One region of the Corynebacterium glucuronolyticum DSM 44120 genome, then DNA from elsewhere that is predicted to be linked to it. Evidence: riboswitches for the same ligand, from Rfam matches in the RefSeq annotation. Region 1 holds a riboswitch; the other holds the start of a gene.
The links. Region 1 has a riboswitch for cobalamin ahead of CGLUCO_RS10390 (energy-coupling factor ABC transporter permease). Riboswitches for the same ligand answer to the same signal wherever they lie in the genome.

Region 1 (16,060 bases):
ACTCCCCCCGTTCGCACATCCGGGCTCCCGTCACACCAGCGATTACCCCCGCATGAGGGAAAAATGTGTTCAACTAATTGGCAAAACGGGCACGCCACTGGAAAATATTCCCAATCTTTTCTCCCCCAAGAAAAGATTAACTACATAATGACTGCACAATAAAGGAGGGCTCAGATGGAATCCATCATGGACACCTTAAACTCCGTGGATTCAGTGGTGTGGGGCCCTTTACTCCTCATCCCACTGCTCTTGGGAACCGGCCTGTGGCTGACAATTCGGCTACGCGGCCTGCAATTCAGAAAGATGATCGTCGCCTTTAGGCACGGGCTCATTGACCCCGGCGATCCGACCGGCGAAGGCGACATCACCAACTACCAGGCACTCACCACCGCCCTCGCCGCAACCGTCGGAGTAGGCAACATCGTCGGTGTCGCCACCGCCCTGTCTATCGGTGGCCCCGGCGCACTCATGTGGATGTGGGTCACCGGACTTGTCGGCATGGCAAGTAAATACACAGAGGCCTACCTCGGCGTCCGCTTCCGCGAGGAAGACTCCACCGGGCACATCCTCGGTGGCCCCATGAAGTACCTGCGCAAAGGCATCGGCGGAAGGAAGGGCGTGGTACTTTCTCTCGCCTTCGGCATCTTCGCCGTGATCGCCTCTTTCGGCATCGGCAACCTCACGCAGGCTAATGCCGTCGCCGTGGCGATGCACGATGCCTTCGGCCTCGAACCCGTGTCCACGGGTGTCATCCTGTTCTTCCTCATCGGCATGGTGCTCCTCGGCGGCATCGAAACGATTGGCAGGGTGACCAGCGCCTTCGTCCCGCTCATGATCATCATCTACATCGCCGGCGGCACCGTCGTGCTTATCGCCAACGCCTCCGGCATCCCCGGCGCGCTGGCGCTCATCTTCCACGACGCGTTCACCGGCACCGCCGCCACCGGCGGGTTTGTTGGCTCCACGATCATGGTCGCCCTGCAGATGGGTGTCGCCCGCGGCATCTTCTCCAACGAGTCCGGCATGGGCTCCGCCGCCATCGCCGCCGCCGCCGCGCAGACGAACCACCCCGTACGCCAGGGACTTGTCTCCATGACGCAGACCTTCATCGACACGCTCGTCGTGGTCACCTTCACCGGCCTCACCATCATCACCACCGGCGCGTGGACGATGGGAGCCAGCGAGGCAGGGTCCATGACGGCGGAGGCCTTCTCACGTGGACTACCGGGCCACTGGGGCGGAACCATCGTCTCCGTGTCCACCATGTTCTTCGCCTTCTCCACCATCGTGGCGTGGGCCTACTACGGCGAGCGCTGCCTCATCGCCCTCGTCGGCATGCACGGCTCACTTCCCTACCGCATGATCTTCACCTGCGTCGTATTCGTCGGCGCGATCTCCGAGATCCAGGTGGCCTGGGTTCTCGCCGATATCGCAAACGGCCTCATGGCGATTCCGAACCTCATTGGCCTTTTGCTACTATCAGGACTTGTAGCAAGAGAAACCAAGGACTATTTGAACTTCGACCCGCTGCTGCGGAAGGATCCCGCCTCCGTGGAAGAGTTCAACGCCCGCCACATACCAGAATGGACGTGATTTCCTTCCCGCCATGAGCCTGAAAAATGCGCTAATCGTCGGATGCGGCGCAGCCCTCGGCTCCATCGCGCGGCAAGGCACCGTCCTCCTCCTCGGCCCCAGCTTCGTCACCGTCACGCTGATCAACATCTGCGGATGTTTCGCCATCGGTGCGATGAAGCCGGGGCCGTTTTGGACGATTGGGTTCCTCGGCGGGTTTTCCTCCTATTCCACCTACCTCGTCATGACCTACCAAGCAGAAAGCGCCGCCTACCTGGTAAGCGAGGTAATTTTTTGCCTCGGCGCGTGGTTTTTAGGCGACGTCGTCCATGACCATCTGCGCCGCGCCCACGAGAAAGCGGAGGCGTAGCCGTGGTGTGCTGGAGTTTCCTCATCGTCGCCGCCGGCGGGTTCGCCGGGGGCATCATCCGCTACGTGCTGACCAGCGCGCTCGGGAACCTCTGGGGCATCGCGATGGCGAATTCGCTGGCGTGTTTCCTCGTCGGGGCGGGCACCACGCACGGTGCCCTCAACCTCATCGTGACGGCCGGTGTTGCTGCGGCGTTATCCACGTGGCCGGCGCTTGCTGCGGAGCTCGGCCGCGAACTCAAATCCGGGCGCTACCTTCTGTTTGCGTTCTATTTAGGCGCGAACCTGGCGCTCGGCAACCTCGCTGCCTACCTGGGGGGGCTCGCCGCTGCCCCGTGGTAGGTTGTCACGTGTGGAAAAACTGACAATTGCGCTCGCTGCTGGGTTCGGTGCGCTCGCCCGCTACGCGCTCACCGCGCTGCCCGCAGGTGATGCGCTCACCCTCGTGGCGATTAACGCCGTGGGGTGCCTCCTCATCGGCGCCAAGCCCTCGCCCGCGTGGTGGTCGACGGGGTTCCTCGGTGGGTTCACCTCGTTTTCCACGTACATGCTCGTCAGCTTCACCGACCGCTCGGCGCTGTACCTCTTTGCTTCCGCTGTTATCTGTGTTGCCGCTTGGTTTGCGGGGGACGCTATTCGGAGGCGCACATGCTGACCGCGCTCGGAGTATTCGTCGGGGGAGCCATCGGTGGTCTCCTGCGTTACGGTTGCACGCGGTGGCTCGGCAGCCGCAGCGGTGTGCTCGTCGCCAACCTTGTCGCCTGCTATGTTCTCGGCTTGTCGACGCTCCTTTCCTTCCACCCTGCGCTTGTGGCCACCGGGCTCGCTGGGGCGCTGTCTACGTGGTCGACGCTTGCCAAGGAGACAGGACTCCTCATCCAAAAACATCAGTGGCGCGCTCTTTTTTGGTTCGCGGGTGCGCACATTGGGGGCGGGCTGCTCGCCATGTCTTTCGCCCACCGAACGGTTTTAGGGCTCTAGCGGGGGATTAATCTAAATTTAACCTCAATGACATTTCCTCGTAATGTACTGGCGTTTTCCGGTTTTTAATGCAATCAACAATCGGAACGACCACCCCCATTACTTTTTATTGCCGTCGCCTGAAAATACACTACGGATAAGTAACCTACTTTCCGGTAGGTAAGTGTATTTTCGGTGATAGGGGCCCTATGTCATTCCTCTCCGCGCCCCCGGCTGCACCCCGCATCCCCGAGGAGCGCCTCGACAAAACATACAAGACATGGCGTTTCAACGTCTTCATGGGAATCTTCCTTGGATACGCGGCGTTCTACCTCATCAGGAACAACGTCTCGCTCGTTTCCGCCATCCTGAAGGAACACGGCCTCATGAATGCCGTCGGCATCGGCATCGTTGCCAACGCCGTACTGTTCGCCTACGGGTTGAGCAAATTCTTCATGGACATGCTCTCGGACCGTTCCAACGCGCGCTACTTCATGCCACTGGGGCTCGCCCTGTCTGCGGTGATGAACCTGTTCATTGCCTCCGTCCCCGGGATCACCGGGATCCATTACCCTGTTCGCCACCCTCATGTTCATCAACGGGTGGTTCCAAGGCATGGGCTGGCCTCCGTCTGGCCGCGTGCTTGTGCACTGGTTCTCCACCAGTGAACGCGGCTGGAAGACATCCATCTGGAACTGCGCCCACAACGTCGGCGGTGGCGGACTCGGGTTCCTCTCCGCGTGGGCACTCACGACGTTCGCCACAGACGAGGCCGACTGGCGCCCGGCCTTCTACGTGCCGGCCATCGTCGCCCTCACCATCGCCGTCATCGCCTTCCTCCTAATCCGCGACCGCCCGGAGGCAATCGGCCTGCCCCCGATCGAGGAATACCACGACGATCCCGCCAAGGTCGAGAGCGTCGACACCGCCGAGGGCACGTGGCTGCAGGTGGTCACCCACCACGTGCTGACCAACCCGATCATTGTCATGCTCGCGCTGGCCAATGTGTTCATCTACACGGTGCGCTACGGCGTGCTCAACTGGATCCCGATCTACCTCAGCGAGCGCACCGATACCGCCAATATTTCCGACGGCATCATCGGCTTCGCTGTATAGGAGCTTGCCGGCATCCTCGGCACGCTGCTCATCGGGTGGCTCTCAGACACGGTGTTCCACGGCTGGCGCTCCGGCGCAGGCATCCTCGCCCTCGTCGTCGTCGGAATCGCCCTGTTTGCCTACTGGCAGCTCCCGCCGACCGCCCCGCTGTGGCTGTTCTATCTCCTCATCGCCATCATCGGCGGGTTCATCTACGGCCCGGTCATGCTCATCGGTCTGCAGGCCATCGACCTGTCGCCCGCCAACGTTGCGGGCACTGCTGCCGGGTTCACCGGCCTGTTCGGCTACCTGTTGGGTACCACCTTGGCATCCTCCGGCGTGGGACTGCTCATCCACAACTTCGGGTGGAACGTCACCTACCTGTTCCTCCTCGGCGTTGTCGTGGTCGCCGTCATTCTCATGGTGATCGTCGGCAAGCGCGAACGCGCGCTCATGCACTAACGCCTCCACGAGCCCGCAAAGAAAGACCGAGCGAGAAAGATATCGGCAGAGCATAAGCAGCACAAGGCCGCAGGTGTCAGTACTCACACTGACACCTGCGGCCGATGTCTATTTTTTATACGTCTTCGGGACGACGCACAGCTCGCCCAAGTGCATCGCTCACCACCGGCGCCCACGGCAACCGCAGGTGGGCTGCAGGAAGCAGCTCCAGGCCCCACGGATGCAGGGTGCCTTTATGAAGGATGCGAATCTCATCGGCAAACTCGTAGGCGAAATCGATCTCGTGGGTGGTGAAGATAATCCCCACGTTTTCAATGCGACTCAGTGCCTGCGTGAGCAGATCTGCCGCGTAGTAGTCGAGGCCTGCCGTCGGCTCGTCGAGGAGAATATAGCGCGGCTGCATAGCAAGCGCCCCGGCGAGCGCAACGAGCTTCTTCTGTCCAAAAGAGAGCTGGTGCGGGACGCGGTGAGCGAGATCCGCGATTCCGAGCTGCTCCATTGCCGATTGCGCCCGCGCCTGCACCTCATCCTGAGGCAGGCCCAGATTCATGGGACCGAAGCAGACATCCGATTCCACCGACGTGGAAATCAGGTGCGCGTCCGGTTCCTGCAAAACAAGCTGTACCTTCTCGCGGTGGGCCGTGCGACCCTTGCGGGAGTAGTCGAGCGCTGTGCCGTCAACAAGCACGCTGCCGGAGGAAGGTTTGAGGGCACCGGCGAGAACACGGAAGAGGGTGGTTTTCCCGGATCCGTTTGCCCCCACAATGCCCAGCCGGGAGCCCACCGTAACGGAGACGTCGAGACCGTCCAGGACGGCGTCGACAAGAATGTTGGTACCTTGAAGGCTCATACCGTAACGCCTAGCACACTAACCGCAACCAGCACCAGCCCGATGAGGACCAACCGCAGGGGCCGTGCCGGCGCGTAGGAATGAAAAGTTTTAATATCCAGCGGATCCGCCCGCAGCTCCAGAGCCTCCTGCATCGAGCGCGCACGCATAAAGGCGACGACGAAAAGGGAGGCCCCGATGAGCCCCGTGGAGTGAATACGCGTGGAGAACGTGCGTTCTGCCAGGCGCTGCGCGGCCGCATCCCGCATACTCACCGATGTTTGCCACAGGGCGCCGACCATCCGGTAAATGATCTGCACCACGTAGGTGAGGCTGACGGGGACGTGGACGCGTCGCGCCCAGGAGATGATGTCCGACAGTGGCGTTGTGCAGGCGAACAGCAGAGTTCCAGAGGCTGCCACCACACAGCGCCACCACACGGACGCGGCGTGAGATGCTCCGCCGGGGACGTAGACAATGCCGTGGCTGGTGAGGTTCCACACCAGCGCCAACATTCCCACACCCACGAAGACTGCGTTGAAACCGAGGATCGGGAGATAGAGCTTCAGTGGGGGCCTAGCCCAGAAGAAGCTGATGATCAACGGCACGGCCACCACGGTGGGATTAACCGCGACGGCGCAGACCGTGAGCCCGACGAACAGGAGCATTTTCTCCGCCGTTGGTACACGGGAGATAGGCGAGCTCGCAGCCGCCGCTTCGAGCTCAAACATCGGGCTACTCGACTCTCGTCAGCGGCGCGTCTCCCGATCCGGTGACGTTGTTGGAGGTGGAAACTGCACCCGACTCCGTCACGTTCTTGCGACGTGCCTTGTAAAAGCCCAGCACGTAGCCCACGAAGCCAGCGCCGAGCGCAGCCTGCAGGGCGAACAGTCCGGACTCGACTTCGCCGGGAAGCTCCGGCTGCCACTCAAACCACGGCTCGTAGCCGGGATTCTCCTGCTCAATGAGGTCGCCGCCCTTGTCGTCGGCACCACCAAAGTCAGCATCGTTGCCCGCCACGAAGAACGGCAGAACGACGAGGAAGACGATGGCGATAATGGAAAGAATTAGATTCCTGGTTTTCACGCCGTGACCTCCTGTGCGCGCTGAGCGGACGTATGAGCAGGGCGCAGGAAGCCCAGGGATGTCAGCTCCGGGATGGCGACCTTCTCCAGCGTCTTAATGATGATGACGGTGATGATCGCTTCCACCAGGGCCAGCGGCACCTGGGTCGGGGCAAACAGTGCGAGGAAGGTACCTGCGGATTGCAGGAGGCCACCCTCGTGGTGTGCGAGTGCGAGCTGCAGCGCCGTCGTGGCGTACGTGCCCACGTTGGCAAGGAACACGCCGAGGAACACCGCCGCGGTCTGGTTCCACTTACGCAGCCCCACGAATACGCCGTAGGCCACCCACGGGCCGACGATCGCCATGGAGAAGATGTTTGCGCCCAATGTTGTGATTCCGCCGTGGGCGAGAAGCAGCGCTTGGAAGAGCAACACGATGGCACCAAGCACCGCCATGACCGGCGGTTTGAAGAGGATCGCCCCCAGAGGCGTACCCGTCGGGTGGGATGAGGATCCCGTCACCGACGGCATTTTAATGGCGCTCAGCACGAAGCTGAATGCGCCCGCTGCGCCGAGCAGCATTGCCGTTTCCGGCTTTTCCTTAATTTGTTTTTGCACTTTGGATGCGCCGTAGACCACAAACGGCGTCGCCGCTACGGCCCACCCAACGCAGTGCTCAACAGGCAAAAAGCCCTCTGCAATATGCATAGGATTGGTGTCCTTTATGAATTCCGGTAACCGGTACCTCGCCAGTCACAAACTGAATTGTTTCTTACCGAAGCGCCCTCCGCTGGTAGCCGGTCTCCTGGCTTAGCCCCTCCCCGCGCGCAGTCGCGCGGACCCGATAACCTTTCAGCCTTCCCACGCGTCGCAAGCGACCGCAGTGACCAACGATGCCCCACGCAGGACGTGCACACCGTTTCCAAAGTCTCAGGCGCGGGCCGAAGCCCACGTTGAAGCCACACAGTGACGAGGATCGCTCCCGGGTCGCACCGGGATTCCCGTTCACTACCGTGAAATGAACACTTCGGTGGTTAGGATACTCCCCCTCACAGACAATTCCAATAGTTCCCCCGCAGCCACGACCGGAATCAGCCACAGGACAGACACACTCCCTCCCGCGTTCACCCCAGGAACGGCACCCCCAGGAACGGCACCCCAGAAACGGCACCCCAGAAACGGCACCCCAGAAACGGCACCCCAGAAACAAACACCCACCCAAAGGTTTTTTCGCGGACAATACTTTGCACTTGCTAGGTATCTTCTATAGATTGGTGTTGAACGCATTTTCGCAAATTGGAAGGTTGACATTATGAACGTGACGAAGAAGATGGCCGCCGTTCTCGCCACTGCCACCCTGGCACTCGGACTGACCGCGTGTGGCGACGGATCCGAGACGGAGACTGTGACCGAGACCGCCCCGGCCACCACGGTCACCACGGACAAGGATGCCAACACCACGGCGCGCGACAACGACAAGGATGACGACAAGGACGACGCATCCGAGTCCTCGGCAGCGGCCGCATCCAGCGACGAAGCCCCGTCCATCACCATCGACGGCAAGCAGGTTTCGGGCACGTTCACGCCCGTCCACTGCACCCTCGACACCGACGATGGCCAGCAGGAGCTGAACATCGACGCGGGCGACAAGTCCGATAAAGCCGAGCGCGATGAGCTCGAGGTTGAGATCACCGATCCCGAGGGCACGCCACGCCTGACCGGCCTGTCGGTGGAGCGCGCAAACGACAAGGAGTTTGAACTCACCGACGCGCAGGAAAACGCCGCCACGGTAACCAAGGACGGCTCCACTTGGACGATCACCGGTGAGGGTCACTACGACGACGATGAGTCCACCGCTATCCCCTTCGACGTGAAGGTGAGCTGCCCGGCATAACTCGCCACAACGGGCGCACTGCCCCGCAGACACATCACCCCCGATCCCAGCCGACGGAAAGGCTGTGACCGGGGGTTCATTCGTTTGTAGAACCCCCGACTATCCCGCTGTCCACCCCCACGCGGCACTTTTGCTCACAAAAATCCGACTATTAGGGTGAGAGGGGCCGCCCCACCGGCGGCCCCTACCCAAACCGTAACGGCAGCACGCCAACCCGACGCGCACCGCCGAAAACTAGCAGCTAGGAGTATCCGTGGACCTCGTGGAGCTCGCACGGTGGCAATTCGCCATCACTACCGTGTACCGGCCCCAACGGTTCCGGGAAATCGACGCTCATAGGGGCACTCATCGGCGCGCTACCCATCGAAGGCGGCACCATCAAATACAAGGGCACGCCGCCTCATTCCATGACGCGGCACGACATCGCTATGACCGTCGCGGTCGTCGCACAAGCAGACGAGGCGGGGCTTCCCCTCCCCGTGAGCAACTCCGTTGCGCTGGGCAGGCTCCCGTTTCGGCGCGGGTACGCGGCTATCGAAAGCGCCGAGGATGCGCGGCGGGTGGAGGAGGCGCTGCAGGCCACCAATCTCACCCATAAGAAAGCATGCCTGACCACGGAGTTATCAGGCGGTGAGCGGCAGCGGGTGGCGATTACCCGGGCGCTTGCCCAGGACACGGATTTTTTGCTCCTCGACGAGCCGACGAACCACCTCGATCTGAAGATTCAACTCGATCTTCTGGAGCTGATCAAAAACGCCGGCTAGACGACGGTCCTCGTTCTCCACGATCTCAACCTCGCCGCCCGATACTGTGACAATGTTCTCACACTTGACCAGGGTAAATCCGTTTGTTTTGGGGCGCCGAGCGACGTATTGACACCGCAACGCATCCAAGAGGTGTTCGGTGTGCGGGCCACACCCGGCGACGTCGAGGGCATCCGCCGGTTCGTGTTCTTGCCCGTGCTGTAAGCGCGCGAACATGCGTCACGCTCCTCCCTTACCGGGTAGGAGCGTGATTTTTTGTTGTGTAGGTGATTAGTTCCTCGCCCATGCGCCGATGGTGCCGGGGACCATGGGTGGCGTCTCTCCGAGGATTGCTTTGGTATTGGCGTCTTGCTCCAACTCGGAGAGGACGGTTTTCACTGCCCGGGACTTCTTCCGATCCTTGTGTGCTCCCATGCCCACGGGCATCATGCCGCGGCCGAAGCCACCTGCAGAACGGCCACCGGCACCACTACTGGCGCTGCCTGTTCCCAGGCTTCCGCGTGGCACGCCAGCCGAACCACCACCTTTTCCTCCGACCTCTGACAGGTTCGGGAGCTTACCGGTACCTGTTCCCGCAGCACCTACACCGCCACTGGAAACACCTGCACCAAAGCCGTTTGCTACACGCCCGCCTTTCTTCGGACGCTCGGTTGTGAGCCGGGATGGCCCAGCTATGGATGAGCCTCGCCCGGCTACAGCTGCCGGGCGCGTGACGGCGCGCCTCGGATTGGTGGCGGTCTTCTTGGTACCTCCGCAGCCTGCTCCTGCACCCTGACCTGCCCGACCGGCAACGGGGACGGCGCCACCTCCCCTCTGGGTAGTACCTATGGCTGAGGCGTGCGGAACTCCGCCGATCCCCGGTGCACCAATAGAAGAGGCAAGACCCGCACCTGGTACAGGCCCTACACCAGACGATAACGCGCTGTTTCCAGGCGCTGGTGCTACGGCCTGGGTGACGGTGGGCGCGGCACTGCCAGCGACTGTGGTCTGCCCACCGCTGGTGTCGCCGTGGGTGGCACCATTTAATTGTTGTGCTGCGTGTACGAGAGCTGGGTCCGGGTCGCCGATGCGGATTTTTTCCAGCTGCCCGTCAAAGTCCCGCTTCGATTGGGTGGCTAGATCCGCCAGTTCTGCCTCCAGTGCCCCGCCAGAAGACGGTGGGACAACGGCGTCGAGAAGCGAACCAACGCGAGGCTCAGCCAGCGACAACAGTGGGGGCATGGCGACCTTGGCGTAGGCCAGAAGCGCCAGCCGCTCTTGTAGCTCACGGGCACCGGGGATGGGGTTTGTCATCACCGATCCGTTGATTGCACCGGCGGCTGCACTGCCAAGCTTGTGTGTCAGGCCCATCCGCCCGGACCACCTGGCCATCGCCTCCGCGTTCAAGCCGAAGGACTCGGTCGCCTCGCTTGTTGCCCGCAGCTTATCGACGATGGCGTCGATCACCTCGCCGCGGTTGGCACTGGCAATGTCGTTGGCGATGATGCGCAAGCGATCGGTCGCATCGACCATCGACGCGTGCAATCCCTTCCACGCCGTGGTTGCTTCCCCGATGGCGGACGTGTGGGTGGTGAAGTAGTCGCGCAGAAGCGCGATGACACTCCGTGGTGGAATGACGACTTTAGCGCCCACGGCGACGGGCACCGGTGTCATGTGTTCCGGAAGGGCTATAACACCCAGTTTTTCAGCCGACACAGAGCCTGAACCCGTCCCTTCCCCGCAACCCCCGTGCAGCCGATCCAGCGACCGGGTGAACACATCCTCCTGCGCCTCGAATCCTTGCACAGTCGCTTCCAGGCCTCGGGCAAGCCCGCCGATGACCTCCCCCAATCCCTGAACGACGGCACGCGCGGACCCCGGCCCCGAGTCCAGCACACCCGCGTGCTCCCTCCCCAGCTGATCCAGGCCGGAGACGCGGGTGAAGCCGTTTAGCTGGGTTGTATTCCATCCGCCCGCGAGGCCAGTTTCAAGCGAAGCTGAAATATCTTTCACCAACCGCGCAGCACCCTGGAGCTGGTTTTTGTCAATTTGTACGATAATCATAGAGTTTTTCCCCGATTAGCAAGTCAAAATATTCTTCGGCCTTCTGGCACTTTTCAATTAGTTGCTCATCTTCCAAAGCAAAGGAATTGAAACCTACCTGAACCGATCCCCGTGGGGTTTCTGCAGCAACCCTGCACCCATCGTCATATTCGTCCTGGCGAAATGCCAACGACGGAGCCTTGGACTCATTAAGTTGGTAGTCCACGAGAATGCCGTTTCTTCGAAATTGAGCCAGTTTCACAGCAACGCCGGAGACATCAATCCATTCATTACTGTCCTCCGTAGCGAAGGTACAGAAGCTCAGTCCGTCCTTCTCAACGACGGTACCTTCGTTTTCAATCCTGCGAAGACCAAGTTCCCTTAACCTGGTATCGCTGATGTCGTGGCATGGTTCAGCTAGGTGGAAGTCTGGATCCCAACGGTCAAAAAGGTAGGGCTCGTCTCCTGATGCAAGGCCCTCCTCCACGCCCAAAAATTTGGCGCAGCCGGTGATGGTGAGCAGTGGTAAGAGCAGAAGTAGTACGGTGTTCATCACTTTGGTGGGGGTTCGGACCATGGGGCCTCCTTTGCCGATGAGAAGATGCCTTCACCACTTAGACGCGGTATGAGACCGCTTTGGTTCCGTTAATTTTGAAAAATCTGGTCCGAGCGAAACACGGTGAATGTAAACGAAGTAAACCACTCTTAGAAGAACACCGCAGGACAAGTGTGCCTAATGAAATTGGAGTGTGGGTATGCGAAAAAAGGGAGGAGCAGAGATTGTTTCTCTGCTCCTCCCTTTGTTGTTTGTGGTCGGCGGTGTCCTACTCTCCCACATCCTCCCGGGTGCAGTACCATCGGCGTTGGTTGGCTTAGCTTCCGGGTTCGGAATGGGACCGGGCGTTTCCCAACCACTATCGCCACCGACAAGTCTTATTTTGGGCGTGTTGTTTTTCATTTATCTTTTCGTCGTCGGCGTCAGCCGACGGTGTGGTGTGTCTGATATTGCATAGTGGACCACGTGTGATTCGTTGTTCGCGTTTAGTGTTTGTAGCAGGTTATAGTGTTTTTTAAAAGTATGGTTATTAGTACCAGTCACCTTCGGTGGTTACCCACCTTCCAATTCTGGCCTATCAACCCCATCGTCTATAGGGAACCTAAGAAACCTTATCTTGAAACAGGCTTCCCGCTTAGATGCTTTCAGCGGTTATCCTTCCCGTACGTAGCCAACCAGCCGTGCCACGGGCGTGACAGCTGGCACACTAGAGGTACGTCCATCCCGGTCCTCTCGTACTAGGGACAGCCTTTCTCAAGTTTCTTAACGCGCGCGGCGGATAGAGACCGAACTGTCTCACGACGTTCTGAACCCAGCTCGCGTGCCGCTTTAATGGGCGAACAGCCCAACCCTTGGGACCTACTCCAGCCCCAGGATGCGACGAGCCGACATCGAGGTGCCAAACCATCCCGTCGATATGAACTCTTGGGGAAGATCAGCCTGTTATCCCCGGGGTACCTTTTATCCGTTGAGCGACACCACTTCCGTACATCGGTGCCGGATCACTAGTCCCTACTTTCGTACCTGCTCGACATGTCCGTCTCACAGTCAAGCTCCCTTATGCACTTACACTCTAAACACCTGATTGCCAACCAGGCTGAGGGAACCTTTGGGCGCCTCCGTTACATTTTGGGAGGCAACCGCCCCAGTTAAACTACCCACCAGGCACTGTCCTTGAAACCAGATCATGGCCCGAAGTTAGACATCCAATCCGATCAGAGTGGTATTTCACCTTCCGACTCCACGGGTGCTAGCGCACCCGTCTCATAGTCTCCCACCTATGCTACACAAACCGAACCGAACACCAATACCAAGCTATAGTGAAGGTCCCGGGGTCTTTTCGTCCTGCCGCGCGAAACGAGCATCTTTACTCGTACTGCAATTTCACCGGGCCTATGGTCGAGACAGCAGAGAAGTCGTTACGCCATTCGTGCAGGTCGGAACTTACCCGACAAGGAATTTCGCTACCTTAGGATGGTTATAGTTACCACCGCCGTTTACTGGGGCTTAAATTCTCCGCTTCGACCACAAAATGATCTAACAGGTCCTCTTAACCTTCCAGCACCGGGCAGGCGTCAGTCCGTATACATCGAATTAACCTTCTTCGCACAGACCTATGTTTTTGGTAAACAGTCGCTTCCCTCTATTCTCTGCGCCCCACAACCGCACTAGTTGCTGTCAGCAACGGTCATGGGTCCCCCTTCTCCCGAAGTTACGGGGGCATTTTGCCGAATTCCTTAACCATAGTTCACCCGTTCGCCTTAGTATTCTCAACCTGACCACCTGTGTCGGTTTGGGGTACGGGCCACACTTGCACTCGCTAGAGGCTTTTCTCGACAGCACAGGATCACCACCATCACCCTTTAACAGGCTACGCATCACGCCTCACACATAATGAGAACGGCATTTAACACGTCCTCGTGCCACACGCTTACACCACAATCCACTAAGTGGCGCGGCTACCCTACTGTGTCACCCCATCACGTGGCTACTACCACATCAGGTCCCACACACAAAAAACAACACCCCACATCAAAAATGCAGGAAAACGTTGATCTCCATGGGTGGTTAGTATCAATGATTCACCATTTGTCGCACATGCGCGGGTACCAGAATATCAACTGGTTATCCATCGACTACGCCTGTCGGCCTCGCCTTAGGTCCCGACTCACCCTGGGAAGACCAGCTTCACCCAGGAACCCTTAGTCATCCGGCGGGTAGGATTTCCACCTACCATTCGCTACTCATGCCTGCATTCTCACTCGCACACACATCCACCAACCGTTACCAGCAGGCTTCACACAATGCACGACGCTCCCCTACCCAAAAACAAAAAACATTCTTGCCGCGGTTTCGGCGGTGTACTTAAGCCCCACTACATTGTCGGCGCACAACCACTTAACCAGTGAGCTATTACGCACTCTTTCAAGGATGGCTGCTTCTAAGCCAACCTCCTGGCTGTCATCGCGATTACACATCCTTTTCCACTTAGCACACCCTTAGGGGCCTTAACCGGCGATCTGGGCTGTTTCCCTCTCGACTACGAAGCTTATCCCCCGCAGTCTCACTGCCGTGGACCATACATACGGCATTCGGAGTTTGGCTGACGTCACTAAGACAAAATCCCGCTCAATCAACCAGTAGCTCTACCTCCGCAGCACTACCAACGACGCTGCACCTAAATGCATTTCGGGGAGAACCAGCTATCACGGAGTTTGATTGGCCTTTCACCCCTACCCACAACTCATCCCCGCAGTTTTCAACCTACGTGGGTTCGCGCCTCCACAAAGTCTTACCCTTGCTTCACACTGGCCATGGGTAGATCACCCCGCTTCGGGTCCAGAACATGCCACCAACACCCTAGGTTAGGATTCGGTTTCCCTCCAGCTACCTACAACAAATAGTTAACTTTAAAGCGACATGCCGCTGACTCGCAGGCTCATTCTTCAAAAGGCACGCCATCACCCCATTAAAAGAGGCTCTGACGGATTGTCAACACACGGTTTCAGGAACTATTTCACTCCCCTCCCGGGGTACTTTTCACCATTCCCTCACGGTACTCATACACTATCGGTCACAAGCAAGTTATCAGACTTACCGGACGGTCCCGGCAGATTCACAGCAGATTCCACGAGCCCACTGCTACTCGGGGACACCACGCACACCCAAGCACACACATTTCACGTACAGGACTCTCACCTACTCCGGCAGGCGATTCCACACCACTTCCGCTACGCATGCGCTAAAGGCTGGTGGCAAAAAGGTTGACCACCAACGCAGACCCCACAACCCCACACACAACACCCCAACCAAGGCATCACGCTGCATGCAGTTTAGTCAAAAATTCGCTTTCGTTCGCCACTACTCACAAAATCACAATTGTTTTCTTACACACCAGGTACTAAGATGTTTCACTTCCCCGGCCACTCCCGCACAACTATGAATTCATCATACGGTAACCCCCATCACTGAGGGCTAGGTTTCCCCATTCGGACATCCTCGGATCAACGCTCATACGGCAACTCCCCGAGGCTTAACGCAGCCCACCACGTCCTTCATCAGCTTGCCATGCCCAGGCATCCACCGTGTGCCTAAAAAATAAAAAACACAAACACAATGCCACAATCAAAAAACTAAAACATGAACAAAAAAGAAATCACACGCGTCCACTATACAATTCACACACACCACACCACCACAACCAAAAAACAAGAAAACAAAAACCCTGTCTTTCAACCATGGTGACCAAAAGGAACAACACATATTGCCCCAGACACCCAACAGCATGCCAATGCACCACCACATGTTTTTCACGTTCAACACAATCCTTGCAGCACCCACATATTGGGCGGCTCACCCGTTTTGCATCCACGCTGGATTCAAAACTTTAGGCGCGGTCACACCTGCGGCGACACAAACACCTGCATCCCCTACCAACCATGAGTGCCAGTAGAAGAAAAAAATAATAAATAAAACTCCTTAGAAAGGAGGTGATCCAGCCGCACCTTCCGGTACGGCTACCTTGTTACGACTTCGTCCCAATCGCCAATCCCACCTTCGACCACTCCCCCCGGAAAACCGGTTGGGCCATGGGCTTCGGGTGTTACCAACTTTCATGACGTGACGGGCGGTGTGTACAAGGCCCGGGAACGTATTCACCGCAGCACTGCTGATCTGCGATTACTAGCGACTCCGACTTCATGGGGTCGAGTTGCAGACCCCAATCCGAACTGAGACTGGCTTTCGCGATTAGCTCCACCTCACGGTGTCGCACACGCACTGTACCAGCCATTGTAGCATGTGTGAAGCCCTGGACATAAGGGGCATGATGATTTGACGTCATCCCCACCTTCCTCCGAGTTAACCCCGGCAGTCTCTCACGAGTCCCCACCACAACGTGCTGGCAACATAAGACAAGGGTTGCGCTCGTTGCGGGACTTAACCCAACATCTCACGACACGAGCTGACGACAAC
Region 2 (16,060 bases), 290 kb from region 1:
TAGCGAACGTACTCGAGACCATCGATGTTCAGGGGACCCGATGCCCACATGGCGTACGGCAAATTGACGTAGCGTTTCTCCTTCACCGCCTTCAGGTCTTTCGTGGCGGGGTTGGACTCCAGGGCGGCAATCTTCTCATCGAGCTCCACAGGCGGGTAGTCAACGAAGAAGATGATATCCGGGTCAGCGGAGGTGATGCGCTCCCAGCTCACGTCGACCCATGTGTCCTGAACATCCGAAAGTGCGTTCTCGACACCTGCACTATCGAAGATGGCCTGCGGCGCACCAAAGGCGCCGGAGGAGAATACGGTCGAATCATTGGGGGAATCGAAAAGGAAGGTAACCGGCGTTTTCTCCGCCTGCGGGGCCTCCTCAATCGCCGTGCGGCGCGCATTGATGTCGGCGATTTCCTTGTTGGCAGCATCCTCATCGCCGGCGATCTTCGCGATGTTTTCAATGTCGGTGTTCAACGCCGTCCACGGGTCCATGGTGCCGCGGGCTTGGCTGCCACCCTGCCTGCAGGTCTCGGAAAGGAGGTAGGTGGAAATGCCGTGGGTATCTAGGTCCGCCGGGGTAAGACCGTCAGACTCGCGGAAGCCGTAGCCCCAACCAGCAAAGGCTGTTTGGGGGTCGACGGACAGGATATTCTCCAAGTTCCAGTACTTCTCGGAGATTTGGTTCAAGTCGTGGACTTTGTCCCCGTAGCGGAGAGCAATGATGCTCTCATCCCGCTGCAGGCTGGAGACGCCAACGATATTGTCGTATGCGCCGGCAGCGAGGGCGACCGAGGTGATGTTTCCGTCATTGACTACCAGCCGTGTGGTCCTGGGGTAGGTCTTCTCCTCGCCACAGTTGGTAACCGATACCGAGTCACTCGTGCTCGCGCTGGACGATTCCGCCTCGCTAGTAGATGATGCTGAATCAGTTCCGGAGGAGGAGCAGCCGGTGAGCGCCAGTCCGCCAATGAGGAGGATGGATGCAATACTGGTGAGACGTTTAGACATATTTTCCTACTTTCTTGTGCTTACATCATTGATGATGAGGTGAATCCGGGAAGTTTTGGGATGTTCGATTTGCTCCGCTTCGACACCGAAGGTGTCGTTCATAAATTCGGGAGTGAAAACATCGATTGGGTGACCAGAGGCGGTCATCCGGTTACGGTTCAAAACGACGACGTGATCGAAGTATCGCATCACGAGGTCAAGATCGTGCATGGCCACAATGACAGTTCCGGAAAGCGAGCGGATGAGGTTAAGCATCTGCAGCGTCCAGGAAATGTCAAGGTGGTTGGTGGGTTCGTCGAGGAATAGCACGGCTGTTTGCTGTGCGAGTCCGCGGGCGAGCATCGCGCGCCGACGCTCACCACCGGAAAGCCGGTCACACGAGGTTTTCATGCGATCAGCTAGCCCAACGGCGCTAAGTGCCGCTCTGACGATGGGCTGTTCGTCCGCCGTGCTCACCGCCCAGGAGGGCCGATGCGGTATACGACCGAGCGCCACCATTTCTTCGAGAGTGAGGTCTGCCGGCGGGGTTTCCTCCTGGCTGACGAAGCTGACAAGCTGGGCTCGCTTCTTAGCCCGGATCGAGTGGAGAGGTATGCCGTCGAGGTAGACCGCTCCTTCCGCCGGTTTTTCTATTCCGGCTAGCGCCCGAAGGAGCGTGCTTTTTCCTGCACCGTTAATACCGATGAGTGCTACCTTCGCGCCTGGTGGGATAGACAGTTGAACTCCGCTAACCACAGTGACCCCGCCGACAGACGCCGCAACGTTTTCCACTTCTATGGCAGGAACCGTCTGGTTAGGTGTCAGCTCAACCGGAACTGCCACATCCCTGTCCTTTGTATTTTTGCTGTCTTTGCTGCGCATCACGGCCTCCGAACGCGTACCTGTTCCTGCCCATAAGGAAGAGGAATAGCGGTGCGCCGATGATCCCTGTGACCACTCCGAGGGGCATTTCCTGGGGTGAAGCAACAGTTCGCGCAATGACATCGACAACGAGTAAGAACAGCGCGCCTCCAACCGTCGCCACAGGGATTACCTTGCGGTGCAAAGCCCCAACGAGAATTCGGGATGCGTGGGGCACGATGAGACCCACGAAGCCGATTCCGCCACTGACTGCAACGAGGCTACCGACAAGGATCGCGTTGAGGATGAAGATTGAGTTCCTCACGAGCGTGACGTTGATTCCCAATGCCGCGGCTGTGTGTGGCCCTGCAGCCAACGCATCCAGCCAACTACTGAACCCCAGCACGAGGAGGAGGCTCAACACCACTACGACAACCGGCATGATGAGCTTTTGCCACGTTGCACCTGCAACGGATCCAAGAGTCCAGAACATGACTGAGTTAGCGGCACGCTGATTATCAGACAGGAACACGAGGAAGGACGACACCGAGCTGAAGGCGGCGGAGAGCACAACTCCACCAAGTACGAGACGTAGTGGTGTGAGCCCGCCCTGCGTCTGTGCAATGAAGTAGACGAGCAGGCTGGACCCCAGCGCGCCACAGAGCGCACCTACGGATAACGACCAAATACCAAAAGCACTGAACACACCCATGGTGATGACGGCGGTCGCGCCGACCGCAGCACCGGAGGAGATGCCAAGGATATACGGATCCGCAAGTGGGTTCCTCACAAGGGTTTGCATGAGCGCACCTGCTATTGCGAGTCCTGCACCCGTCACAATGGCGAGAAGCGCTCTGGGAAGGCGCAGCTCCCAGATAATCGTGTTTGCAGGACCTGACACCGGTGAGCCGCTGAGACGGCCCTGGAGAACATCAATGACCGTTTCAATTGGGATCTTTTCCGCACCAAAACCCAGCGAGATAACTGCGACTGCCACAGTTAGTACGATGAGCGAAACCGTCAGCAGGACGGTTGATACCCGCCTGCTGCGGTTCATCTTCCTCTGTTGCTGATTGTTTTGCGCGGATCCAACGCTAGTCATGCCTGCGCCGCGTGGACGCTAGCTGCGAACCGAAAAAACGCCTATGTAGAAGGCATACGTGAAGGGGTGCACGCGGGCACACGTGTGTTATGAGCATTGTTATTCCTCTCAACCTCGTACGCGGAGGTTACATAAAAGGTGGATCACATCCGCAGTTGATCGGTCTTCGGGCTCGGGTCATCCGCTGCAGAACCTTCCCAAGTTCCAGACGGTGCTTTTTCAAACATCTCTGGGTTGCTCAGTGGATAATCTGCGTTGTCACCATTACCGCTGCGCGCCAGCCGTGGAATCACACCACAGTTCCCACGCTCTCATACATTTTTGAGAGGTAAATCAACTACAGGGTTGATTGTAACCCAGGTAACTGTTTACAAGAAACCGTAGCCACCGGCCGTCGACAAGCAAAAGACAACAAACCGAACCTCAGTCAGCACCTCCACAAGGAAAGGGAACCCTAAGAAATGCAGGTTGTAGACAACCTATTGATTTCTCGTGGCTAATAGGCAATTATTCTTGTAGGGTGGTTGTCAGACACATTCACCCGTACAAACGGAAAGGTTCCTTATGACACACTCGGATGAGTCCGCAGCCGACAAGGTCATCGACCGCGGCAAATACCCCGCAACCCCCGGCGCACACACCACCCTTCGCGGTGGCCAGCCGGTCATGAGCGAACACAAGTCCATCTCCACCGGCGAGACCGGTGCCATCGTTTTGAACGACGTGCACCTCATTGAGAAGCTCGCCAGCTTCGACCGCGAGATCGTCCCGGACCGCATCCCCCACGCCAAGGGCCACGGCGCGTTCGGCGAACTGCACATTACCGAGGATGTCTCGCAGTACACCAAAGCCAAGCTCTTCCAGAAGGGCACCGTCACCCCGATGGTCGGCCGCTTCTCCACGGTTGCAGGCGAATCCGGCTCCGCCGACACGATGCGCGATGTCCGCGGCTTCGCCCTTCGCTTCTACACCGAAGACGGTAACTACGACATCGTGGGCAACAACACCCCGGTGTTCTTCATGCGCGACCCCATGAAGTTCCCCGATTTCATCCACTCCCAGAAACGCACACCGGCTTCCGGCCTCCAGAGCGCTGACATGCGCTGGGATTACTGGACCCGTGCTCCCGAATCCGCCCACCAGGTCACCTACCTCATGGGCGATCGTGGCACCCCGAAGAGCACCCGCCACCAAAACGGCTACGGCTCCCACACCTTCCAGTGGATTAACGAGAAGGGCGAGCCCGTATGGGTGAAGTATCACTTCATCTCCCGCCAGGGCGTGGAGAACCTCACCGACGAAGAGGCCACAGAAATGGCCGGCAAGAACCCCGACCTGCACCGCCAGGATCTCTTCGAGGCGATTGAGCGTGGCGACTACCCGATCTGGGACGTCGAGGTACAGATCATGCCGTTCGAGGATGCCAAGGCCTACCGCTTCAACCCCTTCGATGTGACCAAGGTCTGGTCCAAGAAGGATTACCCGCGCAAGAAGATCGGCTACTTCGTGCTCAACCGCAACCCGCGCAACTTCCACGCGCAGATTGAGCAGATCGCCCTCGACCCGGCGAACCTCGTCCCCGGTGTCGGCCTGTCCCCCGACAAGCTCCTACAGGGCCGTGTGTTCGCCTACGCCGACGAGCAGCGCTACCGCATCGGGCCGAACTACCGCCAGATCCCGGTGAACCAGCCCCTCAACCAGGTGGTCACCTACACGCACAACGGCCCGATGGCCTACGAGTTCTCCGACCCGTCGCAACCCCCGTACGCCCCCAACAAGTCGGATGTCATCGACGGGCTTCTCGACGATGGAGAGACCTCGTCCTCCATGAAGTCCTACGACTCCGCCGAGGGCCTCTACATCAACCCGGAGCCGAACGACCCAGACTTCGCCCGCTACGCATACAAGAAGCACGCCGAGGACGACGACTTCGTCCAGGCACGCGACCTGTACCTCAACGTCTACGACGAGGAGGCAAAGAAGCGCTTCGTGTCCAACATCGCCGGCGCGATGGATGGCATCTCCGCCGCGACGGAGAAGCGCGTCTACGAGTACTGGGCCAACGTAGACAAGGACCTCGCTGAGAACCTGAAGAAGGAATTCACCGAGGGAGTCAAGGCCGGAAAGTTTGCCAAGCCTGAGTAAAAACCCAAAATTTTCCCCGCCACCCAGTCGGTGGCGGGGATATCTTTTTCAGTGTGTGGGGATCGGCGCGTGATCACTGATTGTGCGAGCGCTTCTCGTACCCAAGGCGCGGGCGAAACTTATCCGGGTGTCGCAGGTTAACCACGGCATCGGCAATGAGCAGTCGGAAACGTTGCTGCATCTCGGGAAGCTGCGCCACGGAGAACCACCGCACATCCGTAGATTCCTCATCGCCCACGTAGGGCTCATCGTTGCCGGTGATCTCCATCCGGTAGCAAATATCGATATAGCTCGTCACATCCCCGTTGGGGTACGTGGTGGGGCCGGAGGTGCCCGTGCCAATGATAGCTACGGCCTCTGCGTCAACACCGGCTTCTTCTTTCACCTCGCGGGCCGCAGTCACGTGCGGATTCTCGCCGGGTTCAGCGATCCCCGTAACCGGTGTCCACGCACCATTATCGGCTCTTTTCACCAGGAGGACCTGGGGAACCTCCCAGATCGGTGCTCCTTCCGGCACAGGTTTAAGAACGATTGCAGTAACACCGGGTAAAAACAGCGGATCGTGGCCGATCTTCTCACGCAAAGTCATAATGAATTCGGGTGTAGGCATGCCTCCACATTACTTTCTCCTCCCGCTGGCGGACGTTCCCGCATCACGTCGCGGCATTCCCCACCTTTTCTCAGGCCGTAGAGGACGGTCAGCGCCTGCCCGAAAACGATCATTTATGTGAGCAAAGTAACAATAATATGGTGATTTATGGAATGATTGCACGAGCCATGTTAACCCCTCCCCGTGCCACATGATTAAGGTGCTATCATATGCCGAATCCTCATGAAGTAGTCACCCGCCGCGCCCTCGCGGTTTGGATGTCCGCCGTTATTGTCTACATCATCGCTATTACAGGGCGCACCAGTTTCGGCGTCGCCGGGGTTGAGGCCCTGAATAGGTTCCAGGTCGATGCCTCACACATCGCGGTATTCACCGCTGTACAAGTGGGCACCTATGCCCTTTCACAAATCCCAGCAGGCTTACTCATCGACCGCTACGGCCCGCGTAAGTTGCTCGTCTATGGCGCCCTGATTATGGCGTTCGGGCAGCTGCTCCTCGGCTTCACCACGGTCTACGGGGTTGCTATCTGCGCCCGCATCCTCATCGGTATGGGCGATGCCACGGCATTCCTTTCCGTGATGCGCATCCTCCCCTACTGGATTCCGCTGCACAAGTCGCCGATGTTCACGCAGCTCACCTCCTCACTCGGCCAGCTAGGACAGTTCCTGTCCGCGATTCCCTTCCTCACCCTCCTACACTGGGCGGGATGGACACCGGCGTTCGTCACCCTCGGCGCGGTCGGAATCCTCGTCGCCATGGGAGCTCGTGTCGCAGTCGCCGATAGCCCGGAGACCGACGCGGCAATGGAAGAAATCCGTCGTGCACGCCACGAAAAGGAAGAGCACGTTAAGGAGCTCCGCCGCCAACGTGCCGACGCTGCCAAGCGTGAGCGGGCAGGGCTTCCGCCCGTAAAGAAGGCCAACGTCGTCGCCCACCAGGTCGCAGAGCGAGCCGACGGCCAGCGCCGAGCGGTTCTCCGCGGCGCACGGAAGTTCTTCCTTCCCCTCGTCGCTCTTACGCGCCTACAGGAGGACGAGAAGCGAGGCCGCCACGGGCGAGACACCATCGAATCCGTGAAGAAGGTAGCGAAAAACCCCATCGTCTGGCTGGCTTTTCTCATTCACGCCACATGCATGACACCACTTATCACATTCACGCTCCTCTGGGGGCTCCCCATGATGACGCAGGGAATGGGCCTCTCCCCCGCAGTTGCAGGCCTCGTCCTCACCGTCAACTCCGTGGTGAGCTTCGCCATCGGCCCCTTCCACGGCTTCGTTTCCGCGCGCCTCGGGGGTCGGCGCGACATTGCAGCATTCATCTTCGCCATTGGCCTTGGCCTGACCTGGGTCATCTTCTTCTGGTCCGATAAGCCTCGCGGCCTCGTCGCCGTCGTCATCGCTTTGGTCTGCATGTCGATCCTCACACCCGCCTCCAACTACGGCTTCGACTTCGTGCGCGAAGAATTGCCCCACAATGTTGTAGCCACAGGCACCGGGTTTGCCAACATGGGTGGCTTTATCTTTGGCATGGTCGCCTCTCAGGGCATGGGTATTCTCCTAGACATCTCCGCGGATTCGACCACGTACACGTGGGCAGACTTCCAGTTCGGATGGCATGCGGTCACCGCAACGTGGTTTGCAGGACTCGTCTTTATTGCGATCTTGCGCACAGGGATCTTCCTCGCCTCGCGACGCAAGAACGCAGCGCCCCGCCGAGTACGCATTGTCGAGTCCTCTTCCGACAGCTAAGCCGCCTTCTCTTACATTCTTCTCAGATTCCGCCGCCTGTGAACCAATCAGGTGGCGGATTTTCCATTTTCTCCCCCCACTCAAGATTCATTCACTACCGTCAATTTGCACACCACCTTTCAAAGCAGTGACACTTCCCCATCCAACCAATACTGCTGGATATAGCTATGAGTTCCGACTTACCCAATCGGAAAAAGCTCTCAGATAACCACCCCCTCCCTCCACCCCCATTAGGTCGGACGTTTTTTACTTTCCTATAGAAAAATTGGAACTTTCGTTCCCTCCCCAGAACCCCCATCAACCTTGCAAATGTCCGAAAGTACCTTAAATTTTTTAAGGTTTTCATCAACTCCGTAACTTTTTCCCTTTTAACCCTTTATTAACTTAGCCCCAAAAAACCCTTGAACGAGGGCGTTTCCTGGTCTAGATTTAATTGCGTTGCCAGCCAGTGGCCAGGTCTTTTTTACAAGACCTCCATGTGGCGCGGCTTACCATTCTTTCCCTTTCCGAAACCACGACTCTGATCAGGAGATACAGATGAAGTTCACCAAGATTGCAGCTTCCTTCACTGCTGCAGCGGTGGTAGCTGGCCTGTCCACCACCGCAGGTGCCGCAACCATCAGCGACGACTACAACGAGACCCCGCTCATCAACCCCGAGCTCCCCATCGTTCACACTTTCCACGGTTCTGACCACATCAAGGCCAACATCCTGAACCCGCACCCGGTGTGCAACCCCTGGGAGGACTACCGCACCGTCCTGTACAAGGCTAAGGACAACTTCACCCCTGCAGGCACCATCTCTGCCACGAACCAGACCACCAACGATATCCCGCTCTCCCAGAGCCTGTCCATGAGCCAGTCGATCTCCCTCAACGTCAAGGGCGACCGCTCCATGAGCACCTCCATGAACATTGGCGGTGGCTACAGCAAGGATGGCGGCTCCGTCTCCAACGGCATCACGATGTCCCTGTCCCAGTCCCTCGGCGCTTCTGCTTCCTACAGCCTCAGCTGGAATCAGGGCCAGAGCATTGGACCGTACACGATTAAGCCCGGTGAGACCGGCGAGGCCACCTACGGCTTCCGCACGATCACCATGGATGGCACGCAGCAGTACTGCAAGCCGAACGGCACCTGGTCCACCCCGACCCTGTGGTCCGCACTTGCTCCTATCAAGAAGGAAGTCAAGGTTAAGACCTACTCCACCCTAGCTGGTGCACATGACGCTGTCGCCAACAACAAGGTCGACCACGTCATCAACGAGAACCTCAAGAACGAGACCGAGCCCACCGTCGAGGAGAACACCTCCGTCGACGCTGGCGACGTTGTCGGCGATGACTCCGCCGTTGAAGAGGACAAGGTAGTAAAGCCCGTCGAGACCGAGGAGATCGTCTCCGGCGCCGAGGCCGAGAACAAGATCGCAGAGGAAGACGCAAAGGCTTCTGAGGCCAAGGATCCGTCCGAGGCCGTCAACAGCGACTACGAGCTCACCCCCCGCCTCACGACCGCTAAGGCAACCGGCTTCTCCGGTGCCGTCGCTCTTCGCCTGAAGAACACCGGCACCAAGCGCTACGAGCCCGACTTCCCCTACACCACCTACCGCATCGAGGTTAAGACCACCGCTAAGCCCGGTGACTACCTCTACGGTGTCGACCGCTTCATGACGGCTGGCTGGTTCAACGGTGCATACACCCGCGACCTCGGCTTCGACCGCGACAAGTCCGTCCGTACCTTCGAGGTCACCCTGTCCAACCCGATTGAGCCGGGCGAAGAGGTCCTCGTTTCCAACATTCACTTCGGTGACGGCCTCATCCGCGGCCACCGCATGACCAACACCATCACGGTCACGCAGACCGGCGGCCACAAGGGCGACGCTAACGTGAACGCTAAGGAGTTCAACTCCGCCGACATCACCACTGATGACTTCGGCAACAAGGCTAAGGGTGTCTTCTAAATAGATTTCCCCTCATCTCTGGAGAGACAGAACGTAGTTCTGTCTCTCCTTTTTTTCTACCCCCGATACCGCACAACAAGAAAAAAGCGACATCGGACATCCTCGTTGCGGGGGTACTTTGGTGCAAATCGGAAGATTTTGGCCGATCTTTACCAAATCGTTACATTTAAAGGTTTTCTCCAGCTAACTTTAAGTACAATACTGAATATATAGCAGGCTCTACCCGTCATACATCGCTCCTGCCAGCGGTCTTAACCATTCCCTACCCTTCCCCTCTTTCACTCGTTTAATCACTATTTCTTTACGCGGAGACAATATCCCATATCACGGGATTTTTTTATTACGAGAAAGTTAACGGACCGGCGTGCCAAGTGGAACCATCGCCGTCACCCCCGGCCAACCGAGCGGTTTTTCCTTACACTCGATTGCAGTGTCGCGCGCATCGCGAGACATCACCAAGTTTATCGGTCGCGAAAACACGCGCCGATTCTCTTCCAGATTTATTGTGATCGGTACTTATCACCTACTGACGGCGGCGAACACCTCCTGCCGGGGATAGTGCCCTAAGAAAGGATAGACAGAAGATGACGGACAAGAGGAATATCCAGGATCTCCTGAACGCCACTGCGTTTGACGCCAAGGGCGAGAAGCTCGGCAAGATCAACAACCTTTTCGTTGATGACAAGACCGGTCAGCCCACGTTCATCGAGGTAAACCATGGTCTCTTCGGCATGGGTTCCAGCCTGGTTCCGCTCCGTGGCCACCGCCTCAATGGCGACGAGCTGAAGCTCGCCTTTGACAAGGATCTTATCAAGGACGCACCGGAAATCGACTTCGAAAACCAGCTCACGGCTGCCGATCAGGACAAGATTTACGAGCACTACCGCCTCGCGGATGTTCAGGATGTAGAGAGCTACGTCACCGACCGTCCGGCCGCTGAGGAGCACGTAACCGAGGACACCAACCGCCACGCAGCCGCGGGCGCAGGCTTCGCCGGCGCTGCTGGTGCCAAGGACGAGACAGAGGCTAAGGATGTCATCGACACCGACAAGCGCGAGGTTCGCGAGCCTGTCGCTGGTCGCACCGACGACATCATCCTCGAGAAGGAGCACCTCAATGTCGGCACCGAGCGCGTCGCCACCGGCGAGGCTCGCCTCCGCAAGTACCAGGTTGAGGAAACGGAGACCGTCGAGGTTCCGGTCACCCGCGAAGAGGTTCGCATTGAGCGCACCCCCATCTCCCCCGAGGAAGCCAAGAACTTCGTCGGCTCCGATGCCACCGAGGCAACCGTCACCCTCCACGAGGACAAGATCAACGTGACCAAGGAGTCTGTCCCGGTCGAGCGCGTTTCCCTCGGCACCGAGCAGGTCCAGGAGACCCGCACCGTGTCCGAGACCGTTAAGCACGACGAGATCGACACCAAGGGTATCGACGGCTACGTCGACCCGGAGGCCGACCGCAAGTAACGTCCCCCTCTTTTTATAACCCGGTGGCTGCACGCTGTGCAGCCACCTTTTTCTTGCCCTGCGTTCCCCAGCGATGAGGTCTACACTCATTGTTATGTTACGGGGGTTTCTACGTTTCGGTCCACGCACCCGCAGAAGGAAAATTCGCGCGATGGCCAAGGAGGCTGGTCTCATCGCGTTTGTCATCGTGCTCTCACTAGGGGTGCTGTCATTTTCGAAGACAGAACCGGAACAGGCTCTGCCAACACCCATTGTGACATCGACGTCTGAACAGCCCGCTCCGCCTCCGCCACCACCACCCACTCTTTCTGGAACTGGTCGCCTGTTTCTTGATGGACCGGCACCGATTTCCACAGCAGTGTATTCGCCTACTCCCGCAGTCGATCCGCTCGAACCGAGCGCCACGGGTCTCAATGACGTGCAGTGGGTTGACGGGCTCGGTGTGCCGCCCGCCGACGCGGCTGCAGGCACGGTATTTCTCATCGGCCATTCATGGTCTCAGTCAGGTTACGTGCTCAACGGCTTGTCGGAATTCGTCACCGCGCGGACGGATTTTTCTGCACCGTCACCACGCCTACCATCGCAGAGTGTTCAGGGATCCACTCTTTCGCTTGTCGACGCTGCCGGGGTCACGGTGCGCTGGACGGTCGATACGGTTTTTCTCATCAGTAAGTCTGCGATGACCGGTGACACCGATATTTTCCGTTCCCACGCACCCGGTCGTGTGGTGCTCATAACGTGCGCTATCACCGCGGACAAGGATCTAGACTACAACGTCGTGTTGATCGGTCACCGGCAGGAATCAGCGGTCGGTACAATGCGTGATAGGTAAAAAAACCACCGTCGTGGAAAGGATCATTCGTGGGCAAGCCCGATGTGCTTCAACAGCTTCTGCGTGCCACTGTTGTCGATAGCCAAGGCAAGAAGGTGGGCAAGGTTCGCGAGGTCTACGTTGACGATGATTCCAAGGAACCCAGCTTTGTCGAGGCGTTTCGAGGCTTTCTGCGGATGAAGTCCGCATTCATCCCTCTGCTTGGCTACCGCCTCGAGGGGAAGACTCTGACGGTGAACTACCCACTGGATGTCATTGCTTCCGCCCCCGTAGAGGCGATTGGAAAGTCGTTGTCAACGGAATACCAGAACACCCTCTACACCCACTACAAGGTCATTGCTGCCGAAGAGGCAGCTCCTACGACGCCCGCCGCAGATGATGAAGTGCAGGCGGTGGAGAAGACGGGATCGCACAAGGTGGAGCTAGACACCGTCGATAATGAAGTCAACTGACCCGATCGGGTCAGACAAAAATCCCCGTGTCGCCCGAACCATCTCCGTATCGTCGTATGCCGTCTGGACAATGCCGCCCTCGCTCACGCTGCGGATGTCCGCCCCCGGCACCGCGGCGATAATCGGCGAGTGAGTGGCCACAATGAACTGGCTGCCACGACGAGCTGCGAGGGCGATGTGCCCCATGACCGCCATCTGACTGACGACAGATAACCCTGCCTCCGGCTCGTCGAAAAGAAATAAACCGCGGTCCTTAAGCGCATCATCAAGGACATCAAGCACGGTCTCCCCGTGGGAACGACGGTGCGCACCTGCGTAGGAAACGCTCCTGTCCAGCTTCGTGACCTGGTTGTAGTGCGTTTCCGCACGCAGGAAATACCCGGCACGCGGGTTTTCTGGCCTGCTTACCCGCAGCAGCTGGTGAAGGGGTGAGTGCGTCGGCTCACCGGTAGCGGTGAAACTCCTCGCTCCCAGGAACCCGCCGTCGGGATTGAAGCGCATAGCTACGGCGAGGGCCTCCAAGAGTGTCGACTTGCCCGCACCATTGTCCCCCACGAACACTGTGACTGGGTGAGAAAACTCAAGGGGACTCTCTTTTAGCGCCTGGAATACCGGCAGGTGCTCTACGTAACCGAGGTCCACAGCCGGCCCCGGTGCCGTTTCAATTTGGACCTTCCGTATGTACACCTACCTGTTATTCAGGATGGTGTCCGTGAGCACCTGTCGCACAGCGTCCTTCAGCGGTCCAGCATCGAACTGCGGCGTCGACGGGGCGGGTTCGGTGTGCTGAGAGTCGTGGCGTCGAGGGCGAGGAGCGGGGGCAGGGGAGGTTGGCTCAACGGTGAGGGTGAGTGTTTGCCCCTCGAGCCGAACGCGCGTGTCGGCGGCGACCCCGGACGAGCGGGCGGCGTCGACAAGCGAAGAAAGATCGGCAAACGTTGCGTCATCGAGGTTAATGGAAAATGTCAGTGCCATGGCCCCGAGTATACCCTCCCCCAAAAGGGGGCATTGGAAAGTGAGATGAAGGTAACACTAATAAATCAACATCTTCCAGATCACTCCAGCGGACAGACGCTTAAACCTACTACATGTAGTGCCTACCTCTTTTACTTTTTCCATATTTGGGGTGTCATCAAACATAGGTTGGAGTTACGTGGATGTAATTACTGGCTTAGGATTCGATGTATGACCTTCACACACGACCGCGTTTCCATCGATGCCATTTCCACAATCAATGAGTACCTCGACCGCTCCGACTGGCGCGTCAACGCCAATGCCAACCAGGACTTCTCCCTCGGCGGCATGATGCTCAACACCTCGGGCAAAGTCGTGGCCAACTACTGGCTGACCCAGGTGTTCTCCCCCGCAGCAAACACGGCCCACCGCGAAGGTGCCATCCACATTCATGATCTCGATATGCTCTCCGGCTACTGTGCCGGCTGGTCCCTGCGCCAGCTCCTCGAACAGGGCTTTGGTGGCGTACCCGGTGCGATCAGCTCGCTGCCACCCCGCCACTTATCCAGCGCACTCGGGCAGATGGTGAATTTCCTCGGCACACTGCAAAACGAGTGGGCGGGTGCCCAGGCTTTCTCTAGCTTCGACACCTACCTTGCCCCCTTCGTGCGCCTCGACAACCTGAGCTACGAAGAAGTGGAGCAGGCTGTGCAGGAGTTCGTCTTCAACCTGAATGTGCCCAGTCGCTGGGGCACGCAGACCCCCTTCACCAACCTCACCTTCGACTGGGTGTGCCCCGCAGATATCGCGGACAACCATCCCTACATCGGCGAGGAAGTCTGCGACTTCACCTACGGTGAACTGCGGGAAGAAATGGACATGCTGAACCGGGCGTTCATCACCGTGATGATGACAGGCGATGCCGACGGACGGCCGTTCACCTTCCCCATCCCCACCTACAACATCACCAAGGACTTCCCCTGGGAGTCCGAGAACACACGGCTCTTGTTCGAGATGACCGCCAAGTACGGTCTCCCCTACTTCCAGAACTTCATCAACTCCGAGCTCGATCCCGGCATGATCCGGTCCATGTGCTGCCGCCTCCAACTCGACCTGCGCGAGCTCCTCAAGCGTGGCAACGGGCTGTTCGGCTCCGCAGAGCTCACCGGCTCCATCGGCGTGGTCACCATCAACTGCGCCCGCCTCGGCTACCTCCACGTTGGCGACGAGGAAGCCCTCATGTCTGAGCTCGATGACCTCATCGACATCGGAATCGACACCATTGAGCGGCGTCGCGCGACCATCGCCACGCTACTCGACGAAGGCCTGTTCCCCTATACGCGCCGCTGGATGCCGAACCTGGACAACCACTTCTCCACCATTGGTGTCAACGGGATGAACGAAATGGTGCGCAACTTTGTCGGCGATGCCTACGACATCACCGACCCCAACGGACACGAGATGGCGCTGCGTATCCTCAACCACATCAACGAGAAGCTCGTAGCGGCCCAGGAGTCCACCGGCCACCTGTTCAACCTGGAGGCCACCCCCTCCGAGGGGGCAACGTACCGGTTTGCTCGCGAGGATCTCGCCCGCTACCCCGACATCATTCAGGCCGGCACAGCGGAGGAACCCTACTACACTAACTCCTCGCAACTTCCCGTTTCGCACACCCCCGATCCGTTTGCCGCCCTGGCTGAGCAGGAGGATCTGCAGACGAAGTACACCGGCGGCACCGTATTGCACCTGTACATGGGCGCAGCCATGAGCAGCGGCGAGGCGTGCTCGAGCCTCGTTCGCCGCGCACTCACGGCCTTCCGCCTGCCGTACATCACCATCACGCCCACATTCTCCATCTGTCCTAGCCACGGTTACCTTTCGGGAGAGCACCCGACGTGTGAGCAATGCGGTGAGCAGACGGAAATGTGGACCCGCGTCATGGGCTATTTCCGCCCGGTGAGCTCGTTCAATACGGGCAAGAAGGGCGAGTTCCACGAGCGCACCTACTTCTCCGAGAAGCTAGCCACCCCTGCTCATGCCTGAGTTGGCCATCGCCGGGCTCATCCCGTTTTCCGCTACGGACTGGCCCGGCAAGCTCACTGCCACGGTGTTCACCACTGGCTGCCCGTGGGCCTGCGTGTACTGCCACAATCCCGCCTTGCAGGATCCGCGCGGTCAGACGACATCCACGATGGCTGAGGTCCTCGAACTTGCGGCCGCCCGCCGCAGGCTCCTCGACGGGGTGGTCTTCTCCGGCGGTGAGCCGACGATGCACCGCGGGCTTCCCGACGCCATTCGTGCTGTTCGGGCCACAGAACCGACCTTCGGCATCGGCCTCCACACGTGCGGGTACCTCCCCGAGAGAATCCGCAGCCTGGTGGAGGACCCATCTACGTGCCCCGACTGGATCGGGCTCGATGTCAAGGGGCTTCCCGACGACCTCCCGGAGGTTGTCCGTTGCACCCCCGCCGGCGCGCGGCGGTCCTGGCAGTCCCTCGACTACCTGGCAGGTATCGCGAACGCGGGAGAGATTGATCTCCAGGTGCGCACGACACTGTGGCACGGCAGCATTCTTGAGGAGCACCTTCCTGAGCTCACCCGGCGCGTAGAAGAACGTGGCCAGGAGCTGGTTGTCCAGTGGGCACATGATGTCGATACCGAGGGCACCTACGTGGGAAGCTAGGGCTCGATCGAGAACTCGGACTCTGACTCTCCCCAGAACACGTTGTCCACCACCCGGCGCGCACGGCGCGTGGCCTTGAGATAGTGCTCCAGGTAGCCACGCGAATCGTCCGGGTCCCAGCCTGCGGCTCCCGCAACATGCGCGAGCGCCGGACCAGGTGGAGGCAGCTGGTCCGTCCGCTTTCCCCGTACGAGGACGAGAGCGTTGCGGGCGCCTGTGGCGGTGAGCCAGGCATGGCGGAGACGCTCGACACTTGTGGCATCGAGGATGC

Region 2: another riboswitch for cobalamin. It lies ahead of CGLUCO_RS08905 (FecCD family ABC transporter permease); the one in region 1 lies ahead of CGLUCO_RS10390 (energy-coupling factor ABC transporter permease).

Annotation. Positions count from the first base shown of each region.
Region 1 covers NZ_CP047452.1:2,297,359-2,313,418, forward strand. The annotation lists gene CGLUCO_RS10345 (alanine/glycine:cation symporter family protein) at 175-1,593, shown strand; gene CGLUCO_RS10350 (CrcB family protein) at 1,607-1,942, shown strand; gene CGLUCO_RS10355 (FluC/FEX family fluoride channel) at 1,945-2,283, shown strand; gene CGLUCO_RS10360 (CrcB family protein) at 2,294-2,596, shown strand; gene CGLUCO_RS10365 (fluoride efflux transporter FluC) at 2,590-2,922, shown strand; partial or broken gene CGLUCO_RS10370 (MFS transporter) at 3,111-4,458, shown strand; gene CGLUCO_RS10375 (energy-coupling factor ABC transporter ATP-binding protein) at 4,574-5,308, opposite strand; gene CGLUCO_RS10380 (energy-coupling factor transporter transmembrane component T family protein) at 5,305-6,018, opposite strand; gene CGLUCO_RS10385 (energy-coupling factor ABC transporter substrate-binding protein) at 6,023-6,373, opposite strand; gene CGLUCO_RS10390 (energy-coupling factor ABC transporter permease) at 6,370-7,059, opposite strand; cobalamin riboswitch at 7,130-7,395, opposite strand; gene CGLUCO_RS10395 (lipoprotein LpqH) at 7,664-8,245, shown strand; partial or broken gene CGLUCO_RS10400 (ABC transporter ATP-binding protein) at 8,560-9,009, shown strand; gene CGLUCO_RS10405 (hypothetical protein) at 9,280-11,052, opposite strand; gene CGLUCO_RS10410 (DUF3558 domain-containing protein) at 11,033-11,608, opposite strand; rRNA gene rrf (5S ribosomal RNA) at 11,843-11,959, opposite strand; rRNA gene CGLUCO_RS10420 (23S ribosomal RNA) at 12,095-15,193, opposite strand; rRNA gene CGLUCO_RS10425 (16S ribosomal RNA) at 15,570-16,060, opposite strand, start outside.
Region 2 covers NZ_CP047452.1:2,007,093-2,023,152, forward strand. The annotation lists gene CGLUCO_RS08895 (ABC transporter substrate-binding protein) at 1-1,004, opposite strand, end outside; gene CGLUCO_RS08900 (ABC transporter ATP-binding protein) at 1,011-1,826, opposite strand; gene CGLUCO_RS08905 (FecCD family ABC transporter permease) at 1,810-2,841, opposite strand; cobalamin riboswitch at 3,087-3,299, opposite strand; gene CGLUCO_RS08910 (catalase) at 3,511-5,091, shown strand; gene CGLUCO_RS08915 (NUDIX hydrolase) at 5,165-5,701, opposite strand; gene CGLUCO_RS08920 (MFS transporter) at 5,911-7,449, shown strand; gene CGLUCO_RS08925 (hypothetical protein) at 7,987-9,402, shown strand; gene CGLUCO_RS08930 (PRC and DUF2382 domain-containing protein) at 9,987-10,868, shown strand; gene CGLUCO_RS08935 (sortase family protein) at 10,963-11,700, shown strand; gene CGLUCO_RS08940 (PRC-barrel domain-containing protein) at 11,730-12,152, shown strand; gene CGLUCO_RS08945 (AAA family ATPase) at 12,123-12,839, opposite strand; gene CGLUCO_RS08950 (Cgl2226 family protein) at 12,840-13,127, opposite strand; gene CGLUCO_RS08955 (ribonucleoside triphosphate reductase) at 13,338-15,149, shown strand; gene CGLUCO_RS08960 (anaerobic ribonucleoside-triphosphate reductase activating protein) at 15,142-15,789, shown strand; gene CGLUCO_RS08965 (bifunctional [glutamine synthetase] adenylyltransferase/[glutamine synthetase]-adenylyl-L-tyrosine phosphorylase) at 15,786-16,060, opposite strand, start outside.